One region of the Streptomyces sp. NPDC093018 genome, then DNA from elsewhere that is predicted to be linked to it. Evidence: predicted binding sites of a transcription regulator. Region 1 holds the regulator's gene; each other region holds the start of a gene.
The links. The regulator HrcA, encoded in region 1, represses chaperone genes, less so after heat shock. The targets are predictions, from matches to a motif close to TTNGCACTCNGNNNNNCNGAGTGCNAA.
Positions count from the first base shown of each region.

Region 2: a site for HrcA is predicted at 3,968-3,994, ahead of groL (chaperonin GroEL). Genes of this name have one in related genera too.
Region 3: a site for HrcA is predicted at 3,959-3,985, ahead of groES (co-chaperone GroES). Genes of this name have one in related genera too.

Region 1 is NZ_JBFBFF010000004.1:413,211-419,472, reverse strand. Features, by position in the region: gene AB0N90_RS12495 (PDZ domain-containing protein) at 1-11, opposite strand, end outside; gene AB0N90_RS12490 (hypothetical protein) at 108-611, opposite strand; gene AB0N90_RS12485 (VOC family protein) at 757-1,149, opposite strand; gene AB0N90_RS12480 (16S rRNA (uracil(1498)-N(3))-methyltransferase) at 1,167-1,913, opposite strand; gene AB0N90_RS12475 (nitronate monooxygenase) at 1,910-2,983, opposite strand; gene dnaJ (molecular chaperone DnaJ) at 3,163-4,299, opposite strand; gene hrcA (heat-inducible transcriptional repressor HrcA) at 4,300-5,316, opposite strand; gene AB0N90_RS12460 (MBL fold metallo-hydrolase) at 5,501-6,223, shown strand.
Region 2 is NZ_JBFBFF010000014.1:139,538-145,799, reverse strand. Features, by position in the region: gene AB0N90_RS27565 (trehalose-6-phosphate synthase) at 1-277, opposite strand, end outside; gene AB0N90_RS27560 (glucosyl-3-phosphoglycerate synthase) at 361-1,305, opposite strand; SAM riboswitch class I at 1,467-1,612, shown strand; gene thrC (threonine synthase) at 1,631-2,914, shown strand; gene AB0N90_RS27550 (MoaD/ThiS family protein) at 2,911-3,189, shown strand; gene AB0N90_RS27545 (cold-shock protein) at 3,634-3,837, shown strand; gene groL (chaperonin GroEL) at 4,157-5,779, shown strand; gene AB0N90_RS27535 (NADH:flavin oxidoreductase) at 6,022-6,262, shown strand, end outside.
Region 3 is NZ_JBFBFF010000008.1:236,586-242,847, forward strand. Features, by position in the region: gene AB0N90_RS20290 (SDR family oxidoreductase) at 1-462, shown strand, start outside; gene AB0N90_RS20295 (ester cyclase) at 552-1,259, shown strand; gene AB0N90_RS20300 (hypothetical protein) at 1,383-1,682, shown strand; gene groL (chaperonin GroEL) at 1,753-3,381, opposite strand; gene groES (co-chaperone GroES) at 3,504-3,812, opposite strand; gene AB0N90_RS20315 (hypothetical protein) at 4,132-4,746, opposite strand; gene AB0N90_RS20320 (polysaccharide deacetylase family protein) at 5,023-5,940, opposite strand; gene AB0N90_RS20325 (methyltransferase domain-containing protein) at 6,032-6,262, shown strand, end outside.

The DNA.
Region 1 (6,262 bases):
TCGCCGTGCAGGTGCGGGAATCGGAGGTAGCCGGAGGTTCCTGTCGAAGCGCCCTGAGTCACCCCGTCACCTTACGCAGTGGCCGCCGTCCGCGGGTCCCTTTTCGATCACTTGCCCGCCACGGGCAGGCAGTTGGGGTCGCTCTGGCACCAGAGGGTCCGGGTGACGGTGACCGTGACGGCGGGCTGGGCGCCGACGGGCGGGTAGCTGGGCGGGCGGTACGTCGGTCCCGGCGCGGCCGAGCAGTCGCCGAGCCCGCTGACGTGGAACACCTGTCTGCCGCCGACCCTGGCCCGCAGATCGCCCCGCACACAGGCGCCGTCCACGGCCCGGGTCACCTCTCCGTTGACGGTGATCCGCCCCCGGCCCCTGGTCTCGCCCCGGCAGTCCACGGAGACGACCGCGCTCTGCCCCGGCGCGACCGTCGCCCCGGCGCTCCCGCCCGGATCGCCCACGCAGTTGAGCCAGCTGACGTCCACGTCCGCCTGCTCCAGCCGCGCGCTCGCCATCGTCCCGGTGGTGTAGGCGACCCCGGCCGACCCGAGCACATCCGACTGGCACCCCACGACACCGACGCCGACCGCGCCGACGATCCCGACAACAGCGACCATCCGCGACCGAACCCACAGGAATGCCCCCATGCACGGCAGAGTGCCACCAGAGGAGCACCGGACGGAAGCCCGATCCCTGGCACTCACCCGTTCGGCGTGCCGGTTCCTTCGAAACGGCGCCCGCCGAGGGGCGGTTGCCGCTCCCTCAGCCCCGCAGCAGCAGCCACTCCTGGAGTTCCACCAGGTTGTCCTCGGGGTCCTTGAGGTGGGCGACGCGCATGCGGTCGGTCAGGGGGGTGGGGGGCTGGAGGAGGGTGGCGCCGCGGGCGGTGATGTCGGCGCAGTAGGCGTCGAGGTCGTCGACGCGCAGGACGACCAGGGAGCGGTGGCCGTCGGCGGGGTCGGCGAGTTCGGGGAGGAGTTCGGCCATCATGGCGCGGTCCTGGAGGGCGATGCCGGCGGAGCCCGTGTGGGGGCTGAACTTCTCGTAGGGGCCCTCGGTCGCGCCGGACTGCGGCTTCAGGCCGAGGACATCGGCGTAGAAGTGGTAGCAGGCGGCGAAGTCGGTGACCAGGAGCCGTACTTGGGCGAGTTCCATGTGTTCCCCAGGGGAGTTCAGGACCAGCGGCCGGTGCGCCCCAGGAGAAGGGCCGCGGCCGCCGTACCGGCGGTGGATGTGCGCAACACGCTCGGACCGAGGACGTACGCCTTCGCGCCCGCCTCCTCGAAGAGCGCCAACTCGTCCCGGGAGACGCCTCCTTCGGGACCGACTACCAGCACGATCTCGCCCTCGGCGGGGAGTTCGGCGGTGGCCAGCGCCGCACTGGTGTGCTCGAAGTCGGAGTGCAGCACCCCCGCGAAGTCGGCGTCGGCCAGAAGTGCCGCGACCTGCTTGGTGCTCGCCGCCTCCGCGACCTGCGGGAACCGCACCCGCCGGGACTGCTTCCCGGCCTCGCGCGCGGTCGCCCGCCACTTGCCGAGCGCCTTCAGCCCCCGCTCGCCCCGCCACTGCGTGATGCAGCGCGCGGCCTGCCACGGCACGATCGCGTCGACCCCGACCTCGGTCATCGTCTCGACGGCCAACTCCCCCCGGTCGCCCTTGGGAAGCGCCTGTACGACCGTGATCCGGGGCCGCGGCGCGGGCTCCTCGGAGACCTCCGGCATCCGTACGACCAGCCGGTCCTTGCCCTCGCTGCCGAGCACCTCGCACACCGCGTAGCGTCCCGCGCCGTCGGTGAGCACGACCTCCTCGCCGGCCTCAAGGCGCTTGACCGACACCGCGTGCCGGCCCTCGGGACCGTCCAGGACATAGCGGTCGCCGTCCGCGGCGAAGTCCGCCACGACGAACACGGGCGCGGTCATCGGGCACCCCCCTCGGCGAACGCCGCGCGGGCCTCGGCGAGTTCGGCCGCGAGCACCTCGACCAGCTGCCCGGCGGGCAGGTCCCGCGCCAGCCGGTGGCCCTGGCCCGCCCACAGCGCCATGCCCTGCGCGTCCCCGGCCTTCGCGGCGGCCTTGCGCAGCGGCGAGGTGAGGTGGTTGATCTCCGGGTACGCGGCGGGCGCGTACGGTCCGTGCTCGCGCAGGAAGCGGTTGACCAGCCCGCGGGCCGGCCGGCCGGTGAACGCGCGGGTCAACTCGGTGCGGACGAACAGGGGGTTGGTCAGCGCCTCCTTGTGCACGGCGGGCGCACCGGACTCGGGGGTCGCGAGGAAGGCGGTGCCCAGCTGGGCCGCGCTCGCACCGGCCGCGAGGACCGCCGCGATCTGGGCGCCGCGCATGATCCCGCCGGCGGCGACGACGGGGATGTGCACCGCCTCACGGATCTGTGTGATCAGGGACAGCAGGCCGAGGCCGGTGCCGTCGTTCTCCGGGACGTCCCGGTGCGTGCCCTGGTGGCCGCCCGCCTCCACCCCCTGGGCGATCACCGCGTCCGCCCCGGCCCGCTCCACCGCGACGGCCTCCTCCGCGGTGGTGGCGGTGACCAGCGTGAAGGTCCCGGCCCGCCGCAGCCGCTCCAGCGCCTCCCGGCTCGGCACCCCGAAGTGGAAGGAGACCACCGGCACCGGATCGTCCAGGAGCACCGCGAGCTTGGCGTCGTAGCCGTCGTCGCGGCCGCTGTCCGGATCGCCCAGCTCGGTCTCGTACCAGGCGGCCTCGCCCGCGAGCTGATGGGCGTAGACCTCGACCGCGCCGCTCTCCGCGTACTCGGGCTGGGGCATGAACACATTCACGCCGAAGGGCCGGTCGGTGAGGCTCCGCAGCCGCTTGATCTCCTGGTACACGCCGTCGGCCGTCTTGTATCCGGCGGCCAGGAAGCCGAGCCCACCGGCCTCGGACACGGCGGCGGCGAGCTCGGGCCCGGAGACGCCGCCCGCCATGGGGGCCTGCACGATCGGGTGAGGGAGAAGATCGGTCAGTGCGGAGGACATGACCGCATGGTGTCACGTCCTCCGAACAAGTCCGAATCGGGTGTCAGGATCGGCATATTCCACTACGCGCCCGGTCAGAGGCGGTGCCGGCCTCCGCTCGAAGACCGCGACGGCCCCCGGTCGAAGGCCGTGGCGACCTTCGCTCGGAGGCCGTCGCGACACCCGTCACGGCCGGGCGGTCAGCGCCCGTTGAACGCGTCCTTCAGCCGCGAGAACAGCCCCTGCTGGCCCGGCTGGAACTGCCCCTGCGGACGCTCCTCGCCGCGCAGCTTGGACAGCTCGCGCAGCAGCCGCTCCTGCTCGGCGTCGAGCTTCGTCGGCGTCTGCACCTCGACATGCACGATCAGGTCGCCCCGGCCGCCGCCCCGCAGATGCGTGACACCGCGGCCGTGCAGCGGGATCGACTGCCCGGACTGCGTCCCGGGCCGGATGTCGATCTCCTCCAGGCCGTCCAGCGTCTCCAGCGGCACCTTGGTGCCGAGGGCCGCCGCGGTCATCGGGATGGTGACCGTGCAGTGCAGATCGTCGCCGCGGCGCTGGAAGCGCGCGTGCGGCAGCTCGTGGATCTCGACGTACAGATCGCCGGCCGGACCGCCGCCGGGGCCGACCTCGCCCTCGCCGGCGAGCTGGATCCGGGTGCCGTTGTCGACACCGGCCGGGATCTTCACGGTCAGCGTGCGCCGCGAGCGGACCCGGCCGTCACCGGCGCACTCCGGGCAGGGTGTGGGGACCACGGTTCCGAAGCCCTGGCACTGGGGGCACGGCCGCGAGGTCATGACCTGGCCCAGGAAGGACCGGGTGACCTGCGAGACCTCACCGCGGCCGCGGCACATGTCACAGGTCTGCGCCGAGGTGCCCGGAGCCGCGCCCTCACCGTTGCAGGTGTTGCAGACGATCGCGGTGTCGACCTGGATCTCCTTGGTCGTCCCGAAGGCCGCCTCGTCCAGTTCCACCTCGATCCGGATCATCGCGTCCTGGCCGCGGCGGGTGCGCGAGCGCGGCCCGCGCTGCGACGCCGTGCCGAAGAACGCGTCCATGATGTCGGAGAAGTTGCCGAAGCCACCGGCTCCGAAGCCGCCCGCGCCGGCGCCGCCGGACTGCGAGAGGGGATCCCCGCCGAGGTCGTAGACCTGCTTCTTCTGCGGGTCCGACAGCACCTCGTAAGCGGCGTTGATCTCCTTGAACCGCTCCTGGGTCTTCGGATCGGGGTTGACGTCCGGGTGCAGCTCGCGTGCGAGCCGACGGAACGCCTTCTTGATCTCATCCTGCGACGCGTCGCGGCGCACGCCGAGAACGGCGTAGTAGTCCGTGGCCACTTACGACTCCGCCAGGATCTGTCCGACGTACCGTGCCACTGCGCGTACCGCTCCCATCGTTCCCGGGTAGTCCATGCGGGTCGGTCCGACCACGCCGAGCTTGGCAACCGCCTCGCCGCCCGAACCGTAGCCCACCGACACCACGGAGGTGGAGTTGAGTCCTTCATGGGCGATCTCGTGCCCGATGCGCACGGTCATGCCCGGATCCTTCGCCTCGCCGAGGAGTTTGAGGAGCACGACCTGCTCCTCAAGGGCCTCCAGGACGGGCCGGATCGTGAGGGGGAAATCATGTCCGAAGCGGGTGAGATTGGCGGTGCCGCCGATCATCAACCGCTCCTCGTTCTCCTCGACCAGTGTCTCCAGAAGGGTGGAGAGCACCGTGGAGACCGTACCGCGATCCTCGTGTTCGAAGGCGTCCGGCAGGTCCTCGACCAGCTGCGGCACATCCGCGAACCGGCGGCCCGCGACCCGGCTGTTCAGCCGCGCGCGCAGATCCGCGAGCGAGGCCTCGCCGAACGGCGCCGGGCAGTCGACCATCCGCTGCTCGACCCGGCCGGTGTCCGTGATCAGCACGAGCATCACGCGCGCCGGGGCGAGCGCGAGCAGTTCCACGTGCCGCACGGTGGACCGGGTCAGGGACGGGTACTGCACGACGGCGACCTGCCGGGTCAGCTGCGCGAGCAGCCGCACCGTGCGCGCCACGACGTCGTCCAGGTCGACGGCGCCGTCCAGGAAGTTCTGGATCGCGCGGCGCTCGGGCGCGGTCATCGGCTTGACGCCCGCGAGCTTGTCGACGAACAGCCGGTAGCCCTTGTCGGTGGGGATGCGCCCCGCGCTGGTGTGCGGCTGCGCGATGTATCCCTCGTCCTCCAGGGCCGACATGTCATTGCGGACGGTCGCCGGGGACACGCCGAGGTTGTGCCGCTCGGTCAGGGCCTTGGAGCCGACCGGCTCCTCGGTGCCGACATAGTCCTGGACGATGGCGCGCAGCACCTGAAGCCTGCGTTCACTCAGCATCGGCGCGCACCTCCAGCACGTCGTCCCCTCACTCGCGCGTCACTCGCGCGGTTGTCCCTCTTGTGTCCGTCTTGGCACTCTTCGCATGCGAGTGCCAGCGTTTCCCCGGCCAGTGTACGGCCGTGGGGTACGCACCGGGCAAGGTCGGTGCCCTCGCGACCCCGGCTGCGGCTAGCGTCGCGGTATGACGGTGACTTGGGAAGAGCACGGATGGGAGCGGCTCGCCGCCGGGGTGGGGCGGTGCCGGCTGCCGGGCTGGGACTGCACGGCGGGGCTGGTCCTGGGCGCGGGCACGGCGCTGATGGTGGACGCCGGGTCGAGCCTCGCGGAGGGGGCGCGGCTGCGGTCCTCGGCCGAGGCGCTCGCCGGTGGACGTGTGACCCATCTCGCGCTGACCCATGTCCATTTCGACCATGTCTTCGGGGCGGCGGCCTTCGCGGGGGCCGCGGTGTACGCGGCGGTGGGGGCGGACGGGGTGTTCCGCCGCGGGCGGGACGAGCTGCGGCACGACGCCGTCCATCACGGGCTCCCGGCGGACCGGGCCGAGGAGGCGGCGCTGGCGCTGGTGCCGCCCCGGCAGCTGGTCTCCGGGGAGCGGACCCTGGACCTGGGCGGCGGCCGCCAGGCGCTGCTGGCCAACGTGGGCCCCGGGCACACCGCCCATGACCTGGTGGTGCTGGTGCCGGGTGACCCGGAGGTGGTGTTCTGCGGGGACCTGGTGGAGGAGTCAGGCGAGCCCCAGGCGGGCCCGGACGCCGTACCGTCGCGCTGGCCGGACGCGCTGGACCGGCTGCTGGCGCTGGGCGGCGAGGACGCGCGGTACGTGCCCGGTCACGGCGCGGTGGTCGACGCGGCCTTCGTACGACGCCAACGGGACGCGCTGGCCGCGCGGTTCGGCGTGAGCTGAGCCGCACCGACGCTCGGCTTCCGGCGTGTCGTGAGCGCC
Region 2 (6,262 bases), on a different contig from region 1:
AGACCTCCGGGTCGATGTCCAGCATCCGCACCCGCTGCCCGCCGGTGTCCGCCTCCGGCAGCAGCCCGCCCTCGGCGCGGCGCACGGCCGCCCGGTCGCCGTCGCCCAGCGCGGCGCACACCCAGACCGCGTTCGTCTCCGGGCCGATCGCCGACAGGCCCGAGACCAGCCCGCCGCCGCCCCGCTTGGCGCGCAGCGAACCGTCCTCGCCCGTCTCGTACGAAACCGGGCCGCGATTGGACGCGACCAGCACCTCAGCACCGTGCGTGGAAGCCATGGTCCAGAACCTAGCCCGGCCCGGAAACCCTCAAACCAACGGACCCGCCCGGAACGCCGCCGCAGCGGGCCGTACCTGCGCTTTCACGCCACCCGGCGGCGGGCGTACTCCGCGATCTCGGTCATCGGCGGCCGCTCCTCGGTGTCCACCGCGTAGGTACGCGGCTCGAAGCCGGAGACCCCCCGCTCGAACTGGGTGAGCGCGGGGCGCACCAGATGGCCGCGGGCCAGCCGCAGCTGGGCCGTGCGGTAGATGGCCGCCGCCATCCGGCCGAGCGCCTGCCCGTCCTGGTGCCGGTGCTTGCGCACCCCGACGTCCACCTGGGCCAGCGCGTCCAGGCCCACCAGGTGCAGCGCGTCCACCAGCATGCCCAGCTCCACCCCGTACCCGACCGGGAACGGCAGCTGTTCGAGCAGCGAGCGCCGGGCCGCGTACTCCCCGCCCAGCGGCTGCACGAAGCCCGCCAGCTGCGGCCAGTGCATGTTCAGCAGCGGGCGCGCCATCAGCTCGGTGACCCGGCCGCCCTGCCCCGCCGTACCGGCGAGCGGACGGTCGTACATCGCCTTCACCAGCTGGACGTCCGGCTCGGTGAGCAGCGGGCCGACGATGCCGAGGACGAAGTCGGAGGAGAACTCCCGCAGGTCCGCGTCGATGAAGCAGATGATGTCCCCGGTGGCGACCAGCAGCGAGCGCCACAGCACCTCGCCCTTGCCCCGCACCGCGGGTATCCGGGGCAGGATCGCGTCCCGGTGCACCACCCGCGCGCCCGCCGCGGCGGCGACCTCGGAGGTGCGGTCGGTGGAGCCGGAGTCGATCACCAGGACCTCGTCGACGAGCGGCACCCGCTCCATCAGATCGCGCCGGATCACCGCGACGATCTCGCCGACGGTCTCCTCCTCGTCGAGCGCGGGCAGCACCACGCTGATGGTCTGGCCGGTGCGCCCCTTCGCCGCCAGGACCTGGTGCGCCGGCCGATCGCGCACGGACCAGGAGCGGTTGCCCATCCAGCGCTCGACTTCTTCCAGCACGGTCCCCGGCTCCTCACGCTCGTCTCGCGGCTCGTCTCGCGGTACGGACGACTATCTCAACTCTCCAGGCCTTCGGTTACAGTCTTGAGCAACGCCGATGACCATCGCATGTCGGGGGTCGCGCGCGGACACACCGCAGCACTGCGGACACAATCGAATACCGCTCATCCAGAGGGGCAGAGGGACACGGCCCGATGAAGCCCCGGCAACCCTCCAGTCGGTTCTCGTTCTCATCACAGCGAGGCTCCCGGCTAGGGAAGGTGCCAAATCCGTCTCACGGCGAAGTGCGTCGTGAGGAAGATGAGGAGAAAGGGCCTCGCCTCTCATGGCTGTGCAGACAGTTGCCACCTCCGGTACCTCCACCGTCGATCTCGGCCCCGCCGCCGCCCTCAGCTGTCGCGAATGCGGCCACCGCGTCCCGCTCGGCCCGGTCTTCGCCTGCGAGGAATGCTTCGGCCCGCTGGAGATCGCCTACGACTTCTCCGCCTACGACACCGAAGAGCTGCGCAAGCGGATCGAGGACGGCCCCGCCAACATCTGGCGCTACGCCCCGCTGCTGCCGGTCCCGGCCGATGTCGCGGACAAGCCGAACATCAACCCGGGCTGGACCAAGCTGGTCAAGGCCGACAACCTGGCCCGCGAGCTGGGCGTCACCGGCGGTCTGTACGTCAAGGACGACTCCGGCAACCCGACCCACTCCTTCAAGGACCGGGTCGTCGCCCAAGCCCTGGAGGCGGCCCGCGCCTTCGGCTTCACCACGCTGTCCTGCTCCTCCACCGGCAACCTGGCCGGCGCCGTCGGCGCCGCCGCCGCCCGCGCCGGGCTGCGCTCCTGCGTGTTCATCCCGCACGACCTGGAGCAGGGCAAGGTCGTCATGGCCGCGGTCTACGGCGGCGAGCTGGTCGGCATCGAGGGCAACTACGACGATGTGAACCGCTTCTGCTCCGAGCTGATCGGCGACCCGGCCGGCGAGGGCTGGGGCTTCGTCAACGTGAATCTGCGGCCGTACTACGCCGAGGGCTCCAAGACCCTGGCGTACGAGATCTGCGAGCAGCTCGGCTGGCGGCTGCCGGACCAGATCGTGGTCCCGATCGCCTCCGGCTCCCAGCTCACCAAGATCGACAAGGGTCTCCGGGAGCTGATCGAGCTGGGGCTGGTCGAGGACCGGCCGTACAAGATCTTCGGCGCCCAGGCCGAGGGCTGCTCGCCGGTGTCGACGGCCTACAAGGCGGGCCACGACGTCGTACGGCCCCAGAAGCCCAACACCATCGCCAAGTCCCTCGCCATCGGCAACCCGGCCGACGGCCCCTATGTCCTGGACATCGCCCGGCGCACCGGCGGCGCGGTGGAGGACGTGACGGACGAGCAGGTGGTGGACGCGATCAAGCTGCTGGCCCGCACCGAGGGCATCTTCGCCGAGACGGCCGGCGGGGTGACCGTCGGCGTCACCCGGAAGCTGATCGAGAGCGGGGCGCTCGACCCGGCGAAGAGCACCGTCGTCCTCAACACCGGCGACGGTCTCAAGACCCTCGACGCGGTGGCCGGCACTGGCCTGACCGCCACCATCCGCCCGAACCTGGACTCCTTCCGAGAGGCTGGCCTCGCATGAGCGTGACCGTTCGCATCCCCACCATCCTGCGCACCTACACCGGCGGACAGGCCGAGGTCGCCGCCGAGGGCACCACCCTCGGCGAGGTCATCGAGGACCTGGAGAAGAACCACACCGGCATCGCCGCCCGCGTCCTGGACGACCAGGGCAAGCTGCGCCGGTTCGTGAACGTCTACGTCAACGACGACGACGTCCGCTTCGAGCAGGGCCTTGCGACCTCCACCCCGGACGGCGCGGGGGTCTCCATCATCCCGGCGGTGGCCGGCGGCTGCTGACCGAATGATCGATCATTACCTTAGGTAATGACGGTCACCGAAAGTACATCGGATTGCCCTCTCCGTGAGAGAAGCGGAGGGGGCAATTCTGCGTGATTGAGCGCGGTACAGTTGGGGAACGCGCCCTCCGGTGATCGAGGGTAAGCCCTCGATTCTCTTCCGCGGGCCCGATAAGAAGTAGCCAAAATGCACGGACTTTCCGCGGCTTTTGTGTCTTTTACGGGGCCCGACTTGCCCTGAATTCGGGTGAATTCTCCCCACATTCCGGATCGTTCGCGTCCAGAATTCTCGTCCAATTGACCTGTTGCAGACGGCAGTTGGACAGATACATTCAGCCGCGGTCGACGCGTTCCGGCGCACGCCCCCGACGCATTGGGGGGTGAGGTCTGACCCGGGTCCGCGAAGTGTGGATCTGTGCAAGGGCCAGTAATAGGGGAGTTAGGCATGGCTCAGGGCACCGTCAAGTGGTTCAACGCGGAGAAGGGGTACGGCTTCATCGCGGTCGACGGTGGTGCGGACGTCTTCGTCCATTACAGCGCCATTCAGATGGACGGCTACCGCACCCTGGAGGAGGGCCAGCGAGTCGAGTTCGAGATCTCGCAGGGCCAGAAGGGTCCGCAGGCCGACATGGTTCGCGTCGCCGTCTGAACGTTTCTCCACCGAAGGGCCCGCACCTCGCACAGGGTGCGGGCCCTTCGGCGTGCCCGGGGCCGGGCGCCCCCGCGTGTTCGCCTCCGGCTGACCCGGCCGTCCAGAAGGCCCGAGAGGGGCCAAGGCGCTTGCACTCGACCATGCCGAGTGCTAATCATTGGCGTTAGCACTCTGAAGGTGAGAGTGACAACGAAGGACCGGGTCGGTGAGGTCCGCAGGCCATGTGGGGCAAGGAACCACAGGTCGGCGAACCGTCCGTCGCGGGCGCGGGCGCGGTCCGAAGGAATCACCCCCAGTCCTGGAGGGACCACTTCACATGGCCAAGATCATCGCGTTCGACGAGGAGGCGCGGCGCGGCCTCGAGCGCGGCATGAACCAGCTCGCGGACGCCGTCAAGGTGACGCTCGGCCCCAAGGGTCGCAACGTCGTCCTCGAGAAGAAGTGGGGCGCCCCCACGATCACCAACGATGGTGTCTCCATCGCCAAGGAGATCGAGCTCGAGGACCCGTACGAGAAGATCGGCGCCGAGCTGGTCAAGGAAGTCGCCAAGAAGACGGACGACGTCGCCGGTGACGGTACGACCACCGCGACCGTGCTCGCCCAGGCCCTGGTCAAGGAAGGCCTGCGCAACGTCGCCGCCGGTGCCAACCCGATGGCCCTGAAGCGCGGTATCGAGAAGGCCGTCGAGGCCGTCTCCGCCGCCCTGCTGGAGCAGGCGAAGGACGTCGAGACCAAGGAGCAGATCGCCTCCACCGCGTCCATCTCCGCCGCCGACACCCAGATCGGCGAGCTGATCGCCGAGGCGATGGACAAGGTCGGCAAGGAAGGCGTCATCACCGTCGAGGAGAGCAACACCTTCGGTCTGGAGCTTGAGCTCACCGAGGGCATGCGCTTCGACAAGGGCTACATCTCCGCCTACTTCGCCACCGACATGGAGCGCATGGAGGCGTCGCTGGAGGACCCGTACATCCTCATCGCGAACTCCAAGATCGGCTCCGTCAAGGACCTGCTCCCGCTCCTGGAGAAGGTCATGCAGTCGGGCAAGCCGCTGCTGATCATCGCCGAGGACGTCGAGGGCGAGGCCCTGTCGACCCTGGTCGTCAACAAGATCCGCGGCACCTTCAAGTCCGTCGCCGTCAAGGCCCCGGGCTTCGGCGACCGCCGCAAGGCCATGCTCGGCGACATCGCCATCCTCACGGGCGGCGAGGTCATCTCCGAGGAGGTCGGCCTCAAGCTGGAGAACGCGACCCTGGACCTCCTGGGCCGCGCCCGCAAGGTCGTCATCACCAAGGACGAGACCACCATCGTCGACGGTGCCGGCTCCTCGGAGCAGGTCAACGGCCGGGTGAACCAGATCCGCGCCGAGATCGAGAACAGCGACTCGGACTACGACCGCGAGAAGCTCCAGGAGCGCCTGGCCAAGCTCGCGGGCGGCGTCGCGGTCATCAAGGCCGGTGCCGCCACCGAGGTGGAGCTCAAGGAGCGCAAGCACCGCATCGAGGACGCCGTGCGCAACGCCAAGGCGGCCGTCGAGGAGGGCATCGTCGCCGGTGGTGGCGTGGCCCTGCTGCAGGCCTCCCAGGTCTTCGAGAAGCTGGAGCTCGAGGGTGACGAGGCGACCGGCGCCAACGCCGTGCGCATCGCCCTGGAGGCCCCGCTGAAGCAGATCGCCGTCAACGCCGGCCTTGAGGGCGGTGTCGTGGTGGAGAAGGTGCGCAACCTGACCCCGGGCCACGGCCTGAACGCCGCGACCGGCGAGTACGTCGACCTGGTCGCCGAGGGCATCATCGACCCGGCGAAGGTGACCCGTTCCGCGCTGCAGAACGCCGCCTCCATCGCCGCGCTGTTCCTCACCACCGAGGCCGTCATCGCCGACAAGCCGGAGAAGGCCGCCGCGGCCGCTCCGGGCGGCATGCCGGGCGGTGACATGGACTTCTGATCGACCTCTGGTTGATCAACGTCCTTACCGAGGGCGGTACTTCCTGTCAGGGACAGGGGGTGCCGCCCTCGGGCTTTTCCCGGGCTTTCCCCGGGCTTCTTCGCCACCCGGGCGTGTCCGGCGTCACAGACGACCGCTTCCGGGTCCGGGAATGCTGACCTCTGTACAGCGGCTTACTTAAGCAGCTACAACAATGCGCATTCACATACCGCTCGGTTAGCAGCCTTCTGAGGAGCCCCCACGTGACCGTCGACACGACGCCCGCCTCCCGCGCGGCCCAGGTACTCTCCCGCCCCATCACGCTCAACGGCCTCACGGTCCCCAACCGGATCGCGATGGCGCCGATGACCCGGATGTTCTCCCCGGGCGGCGTCCCCGGCGAGAACGTGCGCTCGTACTACTCCCGCCGCGCCGCCGCGGGCGTCGGCCTGATCGTCACCGAGGGCACCTACGTCGGCCATGACTCGGCCGGCCAGAGCGACC
Region 3 (6,262 bases), on a different contig from region 1:
ACGATGCTCAAGGTGCACTGCGAGGCGGTGCTGCGGCTGACGTCGGCGGCGGCCGGGGCGATGCGCGAGCGCGGCCGGGGCGGGGTGGTCAATGTCGCCTCGGTGGCGGCCTTCGTGCCCCGGGGCACCTACGGCGCGTCCAAGGCGTGGGTCGTGCAGTTCACCCAGGGCGCGGCGCGGGACCTGGCCGGTACCGGGGTGCGGCTGATGGTGCTGTGCCCCGGCTTCGTGCGCACCGAGTTCCATCAGCGGGCCGGGATGGGCACGGACAACATCCCCGGCTGGATGTGGCTGGACGCCGACAAGCTGGTCGCGGCGGCCCTCGCCGACCTGGCGCGCGGCAAGTCGCTGTCGGTCCCGGACCCCCGTTACAAGGCGCTGATGGGTCTGGTGAAGGTCACCCCGCGCGGGCTCCTCGGCGGGGTCACCTCCCGCACTGGGCGCAAGTACGGCCCGCAGTAGGCACGGCGCGGCCCGCGGGCGGGTGCCGACGGCGGTCCGGTGGGAAAATGGGAGGAGACGACCGGATCAGGGGGGCCGGAGGCGGCGCCATGACCTTCGTACAGCTCATCGAGTGCAGGACGAGCCGGCCGGACGAGATGAACCGGCTCATGGACGACTGGGTCGCACAGGCCAGGGGGCGGCGGACGGCGACGCACACCCTGGTCGGCCAGGACCGTTCGGACGCCGCGCACCTGGTGGAGGTCGTGGAGTTCCCGTCGTACGAGGACGCGATGCGCGGCTCCGGCCGGCCGGAGAGCGACCGGGTCTTCCGGGAGATGGCCGCCCTGTGCGACGAGGCGCCCGTGCTCATGGACCTCGACGTGGTGCGGGCCGAGCGGCCGGCCGAGGACACCGTACGACGCTTCTTCACCACCCTCGCGGCCCCCGGCGAACTGCTCCCGCTCAACGATCTGCTGGCCGAGGACGTGCACAGCCACGACCCGGTGAACCCGCAGGACACCATCGGCCTGGACAACGCGCGCGCCGAGTACCGCATGTGGCGTTCCGCCTTCGAGGGCGCCTTCAGCGTCGAGGACGTCCTCGTCCAGGACGACCGCGCCTGCGCCCGCTGGACCTGGCGGGCCACCCACCGGGGCGACTTCCTCGGCATCCCCGCGACCGGCCGCGCCGTCACCATGACCGGCACCACCCTCTTCCGCCTCGCCCCCGACGGCAAGATCACCGAAACCTGGTGGCAGCACGACCAGCTGGGCCTGATGCAACAGCTGGGCGCACTGGACGAGTTGGAGAACTAACGGGCGACCGGGATTCCCGCCCGGGCGGTACCGGCTGATCCGGCGGACAGTCTGCGGCCTCGCGGTTCCCATGGGGAACTCTGTTCGAACACCGGCCCGGGGCGGCCGAAGGAAGAGGAAAAGATGGCACAGGGGGGTCTCTCGGCGCGGCGGTCCGCGGGCACCGAGACCGGGGTGGACGTGCTGCTGCGATGGGCACGGATCCGGCGGCGCTCATCCGCTCAGGACATAGCCGACTTCAGGGGCGGACAGCCCTTGCGGGTCGTCGGGTTCACCAAGAGCATCGGCGGGGCGGTGATGACGTCGATCGGCCGGGGCAACGGGACGTACGACCTGATCGTGCCGAAGAAGGACGCGGAACTGATGCGGTACGTCTTCGGGGGGTCCGAGGCCGAGAAGCGGGATGAGGCCGGGCGCGGCTGAGGGGAGTGCGGCAGCGCGAAGGCCCGGCGCCCCCTGAGGGGTGCCGGGCCTTCGGTCAGAGCGTCGAGGCTCAGTGGGCGTGGCCGTGGCTGTGGCCATGGCCCGCGGCGGCCTCCGGCTCCTCTTCCTTCTTCTCGACGACCAGGGTCTCGGTCGTGAGCAGCAGGGAGGCGATGGAGGCGGCGTTCTCCAGGGCGGAGCGGGTCACCTTGACCGGGTCGATGACGCCGGCCTTGACCAGGTCGCCGTACTCACCGGTGGCGGCGTTGTAGCCCTGACCCTTCTCCAGGTCCTTGACCTTGGAGACGATGACGTAGCCCTCCTGGCCGGCGTTCTCGCCGATCCAGCGCAGCGGCTCGACGACCGCGTTGCGGACCACGGCGACACCGGTGGCCTCGTCGCCGGTCTTGTCGAGGTTGCCCTCAAGGACCTTGGAGGCGTGCACCAGGGCGGAGCCACCACCGGAGACGATGCCCTCCTCGACCGCGGCGCGGGTCGCGGAGATGGCGTCCTCCAGACGGTGCTTCTTCTCCTTCAGCTCCACCTCGGTGGCGGCGCCGACCTTGATCACGCACACGCCGCCGGCCAGCTTCGCGAGGCGCTCCTGGAGCTTCTCGCGGTCCCAGTCGGAGTCGGTGTTCTCGATCTCGGCCTTGATCTGCGCGACGCGGCCGCTCAGGTCCTCCGACTTGCCGGCACCCTCGACGATCGTGGTGTCGTCCTTGGTGACGGTGACGCGGCGGGCGGAGCCGAGCACGTCGATGCCGACCTGGTCGACCTTGAGGCCGACCTCTTCGGAGATGACGGTGGCGCCGGTGAGGACGGCCATGTCCTGGAGCATCGCCTTGCGGCGGTCGCCGAAGCCGGGGGCCTTCACCGCGACGGCGTTGAAGGTGCCGCGGATCTTGTTGACGACCAGGGTCGACAGGGCCTCGCCGTCGACGTCCTCGGCGATGATCAGCAGCGGCTTGGAGCCGGACTGGATGACCTTCTCCAGGAGCGGCAGCAGGTCCGCGATGGCGGAGATCTTGCCCTGGTGGATCAGGATGTACGGGTCGTCGAGGACGGCCTCCATACGCTCCTGGTCCGTCACGAAGTACGGGGACAGGTAGCCCTTGTCGAAGGCCATGCCCTCGGTGAAGTCCAGCTCCAGACCGAAGGTGTTGGACTCCTCGACGGTGATGACACCGTCCTTGCCGACCTTGTCCATGGCCTCGGCGATCAGCTCGCCGACCTGCTGGTCCTGGGCGGACAGCGCGGCGACGGCGGCGATGTCGGACTTCTCGTCGATCGGGCGGGCCGTGGCGAGCAGGTCCTCGGAGATCGCCTTGACGGCGGCGTCGATGCCCTTCTTCAGGGCGGCCGGGGAGGCACCGGCGGCGACGTTGCGCAGGCCCTCGCGGACCAGCGCCTGGGCGAGCACGGTGGCGGTGGTGGTGCCGTCACCCGCGATGTCGTTGGTCTTGGTCGCCACCTCCTTCACCAGCTGCGCACCGAGGTTCTCGTACGGGTCCTCGATCTCGACCTCACGGGCGATCGTGACACCGTCGTTGGTGATGGTGGGGGCGCCGAACTTCTTGTCGATGACGACGTTGCGACCCCGGGGGCCGATCGTCACCTTCACCGTGTCGGCCAGCTTGTTGACGCCGCGCTCGAGGGCGCGACGGGCGTCCTCGTCGAACTTCAGGATCTTCGCCATGACAGCGGGAGCCCTCTCGAAATCTTGTGGATAAAAGACGAACTGCGCCCCGGACGCCCGGCTTCGTTATCGGTCGCGGGGGCCAGGGGCGCAGCTCAGAGCAGAGGTTTGCTCGGGGTGAATTACTTCTCGATGATCGCGAGCACGTCGCGAGCCGAGAGGACGAGGAACTCCTCGCCGTTGTACTTCACCTCGGTGCCGCCGTACTTGCTGTACAGAACGACGTCGCCGACCTTGACGTCGAGCGGCAGGCGCTCGCCGTTCTCGAAGCGACCCGGACCGACGGCGAGGACGGCGCCCTCCTGGGGCTTCTCCTTCGCGGTGTCCGGGATGACCAGGCCAGAGGCCGTGGTCTGCTCGGCGTCGAGCGGCTGGACCACGATGCGGTCCTCGAGCGGCTTGATGGCAACCTTGGTGCTGGCGGTCGTCACGATCCGACCTCCCCCTTCGGAGATCTCACGGGGTTAACTGTCTGAGGTGGCGACCAGGTCGATCCGTCGTCGCGGGTGCCGGACCTGCCCGTCGCGTTGTTGGCACTCTCCAGTGGGGAGTGCCAGAGCCGAGACTATGACCGGGATTAGCACTCGGTCAAGCGGAGTGCCAATGACGCCCGGCGCGTCGGCCGAAAACGCGGGTGCGGGAGCGTTGGTCGGCGGGCGATACCGGGCGCGCCGTACCAGGGGCTGCGCCCCCGGACCCCCGCTGTCGGCCTTCGGCCTCCGTCCTCAAGCGCCGGACGGGCGGGAAGGACTACAGGTAATCCTCCAGCCGTGCCGCCGTCAGGTTTCGTCTGTGCATGGCGTCCAAGAGGGGGGCCGTGGGGGCGTCCGGGAGGAGGCGGATGATGTCGCCCCGGCGGAGGTGGTGCGGGCCCCGGGGGTAGGTGAGGCCCGTCGGGGTGAGGGTGGCGCGCCACAGGACGACGGTGGTGACGCCGCAGTCGGCGGCCGCGCGCAGGGTCGTCGGGTCGTACCCGCCCCGGGGTGGGCGCAGGAGACGGGTGCGGCGGGCGCAGAGCGCGGCGCGCTGGGTGGCGTACGGCCTTCCCGCCAGGGGGCGGAGCCCGGGGGTGAACCGGCGCACCGGGAGGCGCAGTTCGCGGAGCACGGTGGGGCGGTCGGTGGCGTCGTAGGTGAGGAAGACGACCCGGTCGCGGGTGGGGACGTGGTCCACGACCGGGGGCAGGGGCAGCCGGGACGGCGGCGCGGCGAGCGGCCGGACGTGCGGTCGCACCCCCTCCGCCGCCTTCCTGCCGAGGCGTTCGATGGGTACGACGGGCTGGGCGCACCCGGCGAGGAACAGGACCGCGGCGAGGACGCCGGCCGGGACGGACAGCAGCGCCGCACCTCGCGAACGCCGCCGCACCGACCGCCCATCGGCCCGGCGCCGCACCGGCGTCCTTCCGGCCGGCCGGACTGCCGTCGCCCCACCGGCCGCCCCACCCACCACCGCTCCACCGGCCGGGCCCCTCGCCTTCGCCCGGCCGGCGGCGGCCCCGTGCCCCGGCGGCGACGCCCCGGCCGTCCGCCCGACGCGCCGTCCACCGGCCGTACGGCTCACCGGCGATCCACCGGCCGGGCGCCCCGGCGGCGCCCCGTCGTCGGACACCTCACCGCGCCCCCCGTGACCGAGGCGGCCGACTCACAGGTAGTCCTCCAGCCGTGCCACCGCGTACCCCTCGCGCGTCACCTTGTTCAGGAAGCGGCGCATGTCGTCGACCATCGTGCCGTCCCAGTCGCTGCGGCCGCGGAAGTGGGTGAGGACGATGTCGCCCCGGCGCAGCTGCTGGTCGTCCTCGCGGAACTCCCAGTGGTCGACGTACACCTCCTCGTTCCAGATCGGGGCGTACTTGATGCCGCAGGACTTGGCGGCGACCAGGGTGTCCTGGTTGTAGTTGCCGTAGGGCGGGCGCAGGACGGTCGGGCGTTTACCGAACTGCTTCTGCATGATGTCCTGCATGTCACAGATCTCGTGCTTCTGCTGCTCGTAGGACAGCCCCGGCAGATAGGGGTGGGTGAGGGTGTGGTTGTTGAGGGTGTTGCCGTAGGACTGGGCCTTGCGGAAGTAGCCGTAGTCGTCCTTGACCAGGTAGTTGCTGAGGAAGGCGGTGTACGGGATCTTCAGGTCCCGCATCATCTGGAGGAACCGGGGGTCCTTCTCCGAGCCGTCGTCGATGGTGAGGAAGACGACCTTGTTCTTGGTCGGGACGGTGGTGAAGACCGGCGGCAGGCCCCAGTCCTCCTGGTGGTCCACCTCGAAGCCGGCGCGCGCGGTGATGCGGGGCTTCACCTTGGGCGGCGCCGGGGGCGCGATCGGGACCTCGTCCAGGCCCCAGCGTTTCGCGGCGGCGACCATGCGGGTGTGTTCCGCGGCCTGGGCCGCGCGCGGGTCGGGGGCGGCGTGACCGGCCGCGCCCTGGCCCGCGGCCGGGCGGGCGGTGCCCGCGCCGGAGCCGGAACCGGAGCAGCCGGTGACGAGGGCGGTCGAGGCGAGGACGGCGGCGGCACAGCCGAGGGCGACCCGTGCCCGACTTTTGTCATTTTGTACTACTAGTCGCATGGTGCTGGATCTTCGCAGGCACCAGCCCCGCTCCCCGGTCGGCAACGCCGCCCTGACGCGCACCATCCACCGACTGGCCCACAATGACCCGGTGAACGACCTCGCTCCTCTCCTCACCCCCGAAGGCCGGGCCCTCCTCGAAGAGGTCCGCGGCACCGCCCCGGCCGATGAACTGGCCGTCGCCACCCGGCTGCGCCGCGACCACCCCGCCGACCTGGTGTCGGCCGCGCTCGGCCAGGCCCGGCTGCGGCAGCGCGCGGCGGCCAAGTTCGCGGCGGCGGACGCGGAGCGGATGTTCTTCACGCCGAACGGGGTCGAGCAG